DNA from 2 places in the Actinacidiphila sp. ITFR-21 genome. Region 1 is predicted to be linked to the other one. Evidence: riboswitches for the same ligand, from Rfam matches in the RefSeq annotation. Region 1 holds a riboswitch; the other holds the start of a gene.

Region 1 (3,900 bases):
GTCGGCGGTGGACAGCAGCAAAACGGTGGTCACGGTGCCCCCGGTGCGATGAAGGGGAGGCCGGCGGGCGCGCCGTCCTCGATGAGCCGCAGCAGTGCGGCGGTGTCCATGTGCTCCTCGACCAGATCGCCGAGCCGGTCCAACTGCGCCTCCCGCAACGCCTCGAACACGGTGTCCGGCGCGGGCACGAACCGGCGCCCGGCCGCCGCTGCCACCTCCCGCAGGAACGCCCGGCGGAAGCCGTCGCTCTCCAGCGCGCCGTGCCAGTGGGTGCCCCAGACCGCGCCGGCCCGGCAGCCACCCGGGAACTCCTCGCCGCCGCCCAGCAGTTCGGCCACGCCGTGGTGGATCTCGTAGCCCGCCACCGGCTCGCCGTACCCGGTCCCCTCCGGGCGGGCCAGCGTCTTGCCGGCGGCGAACCGCACCCGGACCGGCAGCAGCCCGAGGCCCGGGACCGTACCGGCTCCCGACTCCACGTCGTCCTCGATGCTCTCGGCGAGCATCTGGAAGCCGCCGCAGATCCCCAGCACCGGGCGGCCCCGCGCGGCCCGCTCCGCGACGGCGTCCGCCAGCCCGCGGTCGCGCAGCCACTCCAGCGCGCGGACCGTGCCGCGGGTGCCGGGCAGCACCACCAGGTCGGCGTCCGCCAGTTCGTCCGGGCGGTCCACGAACCGGACGACGACGCCCGGTTCGGCGGCGAGCGCGTCCGCGTCGGTGAAGTTGGACAGCAGCGGGACGGCGGCGACCGCGACCCGCAGTACCTCGGCGCCGTACGGCGCGCCGACCGCCGTCCCGCGGACCGCGCCGCGCGGCGAAACCCGCAGCCCGTCCTCCTCGTCGATGCCGAGGCCGTGGGTGTACGGCAGCACACCGAGCGTCGGGCGGCCGGTGAGGCCGCGCAGCATGTCCAGCCCCGGTTGCAGCAGGGCCGGGTCGCCGCGGAACTTGTTCACGACGTAACCGCAGATCAGCGCCTGGTCCTCGGCGGAGAGCAGGGCGGTGGTGCCGAAGAAGGAGGCGAAGACGCCGCCGCGGTCGATGTCGCCGACGACCAGGGTCGGCAGGGCCGCCCGGCGGGCCACGGCCATGTTCACGATGTCGGTGCGGCGCAGGTTGATCTCGGCCGGACTGCCGGCGCCCTCGCAGATCACCGCGTCGTAGCGCGCCCCCAGCTCTTCCAGGCAGCCCATCACGGTGTCCAGCAACTCCCGCTGCCGGCCGCCGTGGTAGCCGCGGGCGCTCAGCTCGCCGACCGCCTTGCCCAGCACGATCACCTGGCTGCTCCGGTCGCTGCCCGGCTTCAGCAGCACCGGGTTCATCAGCGCCGTCGGCTCCACCAGGGCCGCCCGCGCCTGCATCGCCTGCGCCCGGCCGATCTCGGCGCCGTCCCTGGTCACGAAGGAGTTCAGCGACATGTTCTGCCCCTTGAACGGGGCGACCCGCACCCCGCGGCGCACCAGGAACCGGCACAGCCCCGCGGTCAGCACGCTCTTGCCCGCGTCGCTCGTCGTCCCGGCGACCAGCAGCCCCTTCACCGCGCCGCCCGCCGCCCGGCGGGCCGCGGACCCGCGGCCGCCCTGCCGGCTGCCGCCGCCGCCCCCGTCCCGCCCGCGGCCACCGCGCCCGCTCTCGTCCCGCCCGCGGCCACCGCGCCCGGCCGCCCCGCGCCGCGCCGCCTCGGCGACCGGACGCCGGCCGCCGAGGCGGCGACCGAGACCGCGAGCGCGAGCGCGCCGACCCGCCGGGACAGCCGGATCGCGCGGGGGATGTCGGCGGCCGACGGCGGCGGGTACTGCGCGCCGAGCAGCGGGCGGTGCTCGGTACGGCCCGCGTAGGACAGGGTGCCGCCCAGGCGCAGCCGCAGCGCGCCGGCGAAGGCCGCTTCCACGGGGCCCGCGTTGGGGCTGGGGTGGGCCGCCGCGTCGCGGCGCCAGGTGCGCGCGGCCGAGCGGGGGTGGCCGCTGGCCAGCACCGCCAGGCAGGCGGTGAGGCGGGCGCCGGGGTAGCCGAGGACGTCGTCGAGCCGGGCGGCGGCCCAGCCGAAGCGCAGGAAGCGGGGGGACCTGTGGCCGACCATGGCGTCCAGGGTGTTGGCCGCGCGGAAGCCGACCACGCCGGGAACCCCGCCGAGGGCGCCCCACACCAGCGCGCCCACCACCGCGTCCGAGGTGTTCTCCGCGACCGACTCCACCACCGCCCGCGCGATCCCGGCCGCGTCCAGCGCCTGCGGGTCGCGCCCGCACAGGTGCGGCAGCCGGGCCCGCGCGGCGGCCAGATCGCCCGCCTCCAGCGCCGCGCCGACCGCCCGCGCCTCCCGCGCCAGCGACGTGCCGCCGAGCGCCGACCAGGTGGCCGCCGCTGCCAGCCCGGCCGACAGCGCCGCGGACGGCCGCACCGCGCGCCCGGCGAGCACGGCGGCGGTCACCGCGCCCCCGGCGCACAGCGCCGCGTACACCGCGCCGCTGCCCCGGTCGTCGCGCCACATCCGGCGCTCCAGTGCTCCCGCCAGCCGCCCGAACCCGGCGACCGGATGGCCGCGGCGCGGGTCGCCGGCGACGAGGTCGGCGAGGAAACCGAGCGTGGCGCCGTACGCGAACACGCGGTCGGTACGCATCGGTTCAGGCCGCCGTCACATCCGGGGCGACAGGACGGAGGGGCCGGTCGGGAAGGTGTACGCGCGTGCCGGGCATGGCAGAAGTCCTCACTCAGGGTCCGCGCCCTGGTTCGACGTGACCGGCGGTGAGAGTCTCCTGGCTCCCGGATCAACGCACTCCCGGTCTTCCAGCCGACGAGTCGGCCGTGACGCGGGGTTGGGAGTGCACTCCCCGGTGACAGTGGCGGGACCGCGCCGGATTCGCACCGGACTTCCTCTCCTGCCGCCGTATGGCTTCCGGCAGTTCACCACGCCTGTCAGGACCCGTCAACAGCCCTTGACCTGCGTGGACGCAATGTGGTGTGGTCCACACCCCGGTCCGCGCCGGGCGCCGCCCAGTGCCCGGGTACGTACCGGGGCGATCGTGCCGCCTGCCGGGACGGCCGCCCGCGGCGGCGGACCGGAGGGCGGGGCGGTGGCGAGGGGGCCGGGCGGCGGCGCCGGGCGGCCAGGGGCGGCGTGCGATGGCCGGTGGCGGCGTTCCACCGCGCATAATGCCTCTGCGGCAGCGGACACAGCCACGACCCAAGGGGGCCGACAGTGCGGGACGCGGTGGAGCAAGCCTGGTCGGACGTGGTGGAGACGGCCCGCCGGAGCGTCGCGGACGGCCTGGTCGTCGGCACCTCGGGCAATGTGTCGGCCCGGGTGGGCGACCTGGTGCTGATCACCCCGACCGGCGTCCCGTACCACCGCCTCGGCCCCGACGACGCGGTCGCCGTGGACCTCGACGGGCACCAGGTGCGCGGTGGGCTGCGGCCCAGCAGCGAACTCCCGACGCACCTGGCCGTCTACCGGGAGACACCGGCCCGCGCGATCGTGCACACCCACGCGCCCTACGCCACCGCCGTGTCCGCGCTGGTGGACAAGCTGCCCAACATCCACTACGCGGCCGGTGCGATGGGCGGCCAGATCCATGTCGCCCGCTACGAGCTCTACGGCACCGAGGAGCTCGCCCGCGCGGTGCTCAGGGCGCTGCGCGACCGCACCGGCTGCCTGATGCGCAACCACGGCACGCTGGTGTACGGCGACTCGCTCGACCAGGCGTACGACCACACCGCGCAGCTGGAGTGGATGTGCCGGGTGTGGCTGATGGCCCGGTCCGCCACCGACACCGGCTCCCCCCGCACTCTCTCCCAGCGCGACATGTCCCGGGCCACGGAGAAGCTCAAGGGCTACGGCCGGCCCTGAGGCCCCGGTACGGGCGTCGAGCCGCCCGGCATCCGCGGCGAGTGCCCCCGGCGCCGCCG
Region 2 (3,900 bases), 4.9 Mb from region 1:
TGTCGGCTGCCGCCCAGGCCACCGGCTGACTCATCCGTGCGATGACGTGCGGGGTCCAGCCCGGGTTCTCGTACCAGCGGACCACGCCCTCGGCCAGACCCGACGTCAGCAGCCCCGGACGGCCGGAGCCGTTGAGGTCGACCGCCTGGATCCAATACCCGTCGGTGAGGCCGTCCGCCAGCACTTCGCGCTCGAAGTACGGAACCTGCACTCCGGTTCTCCTCTTGGACATATATGTGCACGAACATAAAATGTCCCAGCAGAGATTACTCGGGGGCGGGCCGCGCGAATATGACTCACCTCACCTAATATCTATATAGACTTATAAGTTGATTTGTGATACAAAGTCGGGGGTCAGGGCATGATCCACCGCGATACGCCGGATCGTGAACGCGTCCCCGCGGTCCGGCGTTCCGGCAGGTCACGGCAATCCCCCGGGTCGTATGCCAGCGGCCCTGCCCGGCGCCCGGCGTCCGGCACCCGTCCGGGCCGCATGCGCGGCCCTGATTGAGCCAATCTCCGGACACCCTTGCCTCGATCTTTCGTGGCGCCCCCGCGCCCCCGCGCCCTCTCCGCGGTGACGGCTCAGGCCGTACGGCCCGGCGGACCGGACCTGCCCGCCGCCCCGCGCCGGCTCGCAGGACCGGGCCACACCTCCATCACCCGCCCGAGCCACCCCACGATCATCAGCGAGAACGCCGAAAGTCGGCGGCCTGCCGGCGGGAGCGTTCGGGTGAGGCGTGCTGGGCGTTGAACAGCAGGACGCTGGCCTGGCCGGCGGAACCCGCCGGGTACGAGGCCGTGGCGGCCGTCAAGGAGAGCTGCCGGGCGGTGGTCATCGCGCCCCCTTCTCGTCGAGGAAGACCTCACCGTAGGCGTCCAGCGCTTGTTGGAGGCGACCTGCGGTCCGGCGGACGAAGGCGGACTCCCCGGCGGAGAGCGGGTCGTCCACGGCGGAGAGGTTCTCGGCTACCTGCTCGGGGCGGGTGAAGCCGACCAGGACGGCCGCGTTGTCCGCCGGCCGGGTCGCGGGTGATCGGGGAGTCCGTACGGGAGGCGAGGTCGGCGCGGTTGGCGGCGATCTGCGCGGCGATGGCGCCGGTGCCCTCGGCCAGTCCCCCGGCCAGGGTGACGATCTCGGCGGTCTTCTGCCGGGCGAAGGCGAGCCAGCGGCGGACCCGCGGGTCGATGTCCTGTTCGGCCGCCGCGTCGAGCGGCACCTACAGGAGGGAGCAGGACGCGGCGACATCGACCCGGCCGGCCAGGCCGGGGAGGGTGGCGAGGACGGACAGCGACTTCTCGTAGCCGTTGATCCAGATGTTGCGGCCGTTGACGACGCCCGCGACGAGCCGCTTGCCGGGCAGGCCGCCGACGGCCGCGAGGTCGTCGAGGTTGGCGGCGGCGGCATCGGTGAAGTCGAGGGCGAGGCCCTCGACCGGGGCCTTCGCCAGGACCGCGAGCGCCTCGCCGAGCCGGTCGAAGTACGAGGCGACGAGCAGCTTGGGCCGGCTGCCGTGGCCGCCGAGCCCGCGGTAAGCGTGGGCGGTGGCGGCCAGCTCGGCCGGAGTGCGGTCCTGGACCAGCGCGGGCTCGTCGAGCTGGACCCACTCGGCGCCGGCGGCCCGCAGGTCGGCGAGCACCTCGGCGTAGACGGGCAGCAGCCGGTCCAGCAGGGTCAGCGGGTCGGAGTCCGGGTCGGCGCCGGGGGCGGGCTTGGCGAGGAGGAGATAGGCGACGGGGCCGACGAGCACCGGGCGGGCGGCATGACCGAGGGCGAGGGCCTCGGTCAGTTCGGCCACCTGCCGGGTCGAGTCGGCGGTGAAGTCGGTGTCGGGGCCGGTTTCGGGGACGAGGTAGTGGTAGTTGGTGTCGAACCACTTGGTCATCTCCAGCGGGGCCGCGTCCTGCGTACCGCGGGCCATCGCGAAGTAGCCGTCCAAGGCGTCCTTCCCGACCGCCGCGCGGTGCCGGGCCGGGATCGCGCCGACCATCACACTGGTGTCCCGCACATGGTCGTAGTACGAGAAGTCGCCGGTCGGCACCTCGTGGACACCGGCGCCCGCCAACTGCTCCCAGTTGGTCCTGCGCAGGCCGGCCGCCGTCTCCCGGAGGGCATCGGCGGTGACACGGCCCTTCCCGTAGCCCTCGACGGCCTTCTTCAGCCCCCGGTTCCGCCCCTGCCGGGGGTAGCCGTACACGGTGGCCCGTGCTGCCGCGGCTGCGGACTTCGCCGTCACGGAAATCTCCTTCGCGAGACATCTCCCTGGATCCCGGGGCGGGACGCGAGCGCGAAGGTATGACGAACCCGACGGAACGGCCGTGCGCCACGCACACGTTCGCCCGTTCGGTGGATACGCCGACCCGCCCACGAGGTCACCGGGACTCCGTACGCGATCGGTCGCGTACGGGCAACGGGCAGGTCTTCGGACTCGCGGGCACGTCCGCCCGAGGCGGACACCTACTGGCCGTCGCTTCCCGGGCCCCACGGGCCCAGTGCGTATGACGGCGGTCGTTCCCCCTCACCGCTGCGGGGCAGTCCCGGAATCCCACCGGGTTCCCTCTTGCGACTCCCCGCCTGGCGGACGGGGTGAACCGGCTGCTCCGCCAGGCTAGGGCGTGTCCGGCTCCCCGGTCACCTCCGCCCGTATCCCGGGACGCGGGTGGGGCCGGCGGGGTGGCCCGGGGCGGCGGGGTGGTCCCGGGCGGCGGCACGCAGCCGCGGGCTCCCGGCGGGGGCAGCCGGCGGGGGCAGCCGGGGTCAGGACCGTCCCTCCGGGAGCCGCACAAGGCGGGAGTAGGCGTGCGCGGTGAAGAAGGCCGGCAGCTCCCTCGCCAGGGCGGTCCGCTCGAACAGCGCGCGGACCTCGCCGAGGTCGACCCCGGGAGACTCCGCGCCGAGCACGGCGAGTTCGGCCGCCAGCACCTCCGCGACCTTCGCCCGGTCGACGACGCGGTGCCGCAGCCACTGCCAGATCTGCGCCCTGGCGATCTCGGCGGTGGCGGCGTCAGCCATCAGCCCGTACAGGGGGACCGCTCCCCGCCCGTCCAGCCAGGCGGCGAAGTAGCGCAGGGCGACCGCGACGGTGGTGCGGACGCCCTCCGCCGAGGGCGGGGCGCCGGCGCGCCGCACCGACAGCAGGTCCGCGGCGGTCACCGCGACGTCGGCGCGGGTGCGTCCGAGCTGGTGCGGACGCTCGCCGAGAACGCCGTCGAAGACCTCCCGGCAGACGGGGACGAGGCCGGGGTGGGCGACCCAGGAGCCGTCGAAGCCGTCCTCGGCCTCGCGTTCCTTGTCCAGCCGCACCTCGGTGAGGGCGGCGCGGTCGGTGTCGACGCTCCCGCCGGGCACATGGGCGGCCATGCCGCCGATGGCGTGGGCGCCGCGCCGGTGGCAGGTGCGGACCAGCAGATCGGTGTAGGCGCGCAGGAACGGCGCGGACATGGTGATCCCGGCGCGGTCGGGCAGCAGGAAGTCCGCCCGGTGGCCGAACGTCTTGATCAGGCTGAAGAGGTAGTCCCAGCGGCCCGCGTTGAGCCCGGAACTGTGCTCGCGGAGCTCGTGGAGGATCTCCTCCATCTCGACGGCCGCGGTGACGGTCTCGATCAGGACGGTGGCCCGCACGGTGCCCCGCGGGATGCCGAGGAGGTCCTGGGCCAGGACGAACACGTCGTTCCACAGCCGTGCCTCGTGGCGGTTCTCCAGCTTCGGCAAGGAGAAGTACGGGCCGCGGCCCGCGTCGATCTGCCGCTGCGCGCAGTGGAAGAAGTACAGCCCGAAGTCCACAAGGGAGGCGGGCGAGGGGCGGCCGTCGACCCGCAGGTGGTCCTCGGCCAGGTGCCAGCCGCGGGGGCGGACGGCGATGGTCGCCGGATGCCCGCCGGGCCGGTACTCCCCGCTCT

The links. A riboswitch is a leader RNA that binds a small molecule or an ion and turns the genes downstream of it on or off. The one in region 1 is predicted to bind cobalamin.
Region 2: linked by a shared signal. The riboswitch ahead of RLT57_RS27005 (5-methyltetrahydropteroyltriglutamate--homocysteine S-methyltransferase) and the one ahead of RLT57_RS05115 (cobalamin biosynthesis protein) in region 1 are both predicted to bind cobalamin.

What each region holds. Positions count from the first base shown of each region.
Region 1 covers NZ_CP134605.1:1,130,743-1,134,642, reverse strand. The annotation lists gene cobN (cobaltochelatase subunit CobN) at 1-33, opposite strand, end outside; gene RLT57_RS05120 (cobyric acid synthase) at 30-1,535, opposite strand; gene RLT57_RS05115 (cobalamin biosynthesis protein) at 1,532-2,614, opposite strand; cobalamin riboswitch at 2,724-2,921, opposite strand; gene RLT57_RS05110 (class II aldolase/adducin family protein) at 3,194-3,841, shown strand.
Region 2 covers NZ_CP134605.1:6,047,073-6,050,972, forward strand. The annotation lists gene RLT57_RS26995 (FG-GAP repeat domain-containing protein) at 1-211, opposite strand, end outside; gene RLT57_RS27000 (hypothetical protein) at 687-839, opposite strand; partial or broken gene RLT57_RS27005 (5-methyltetrahydropteroyltriglutamate--homocysteine S-methyltransferase) at 1,013-2,237, opposite strand; cobalamin riboswitch at 2,398-2,612, opposite strand; gene aceB (malate synthase A) at 2,759-3,900, opposite strand, start outside.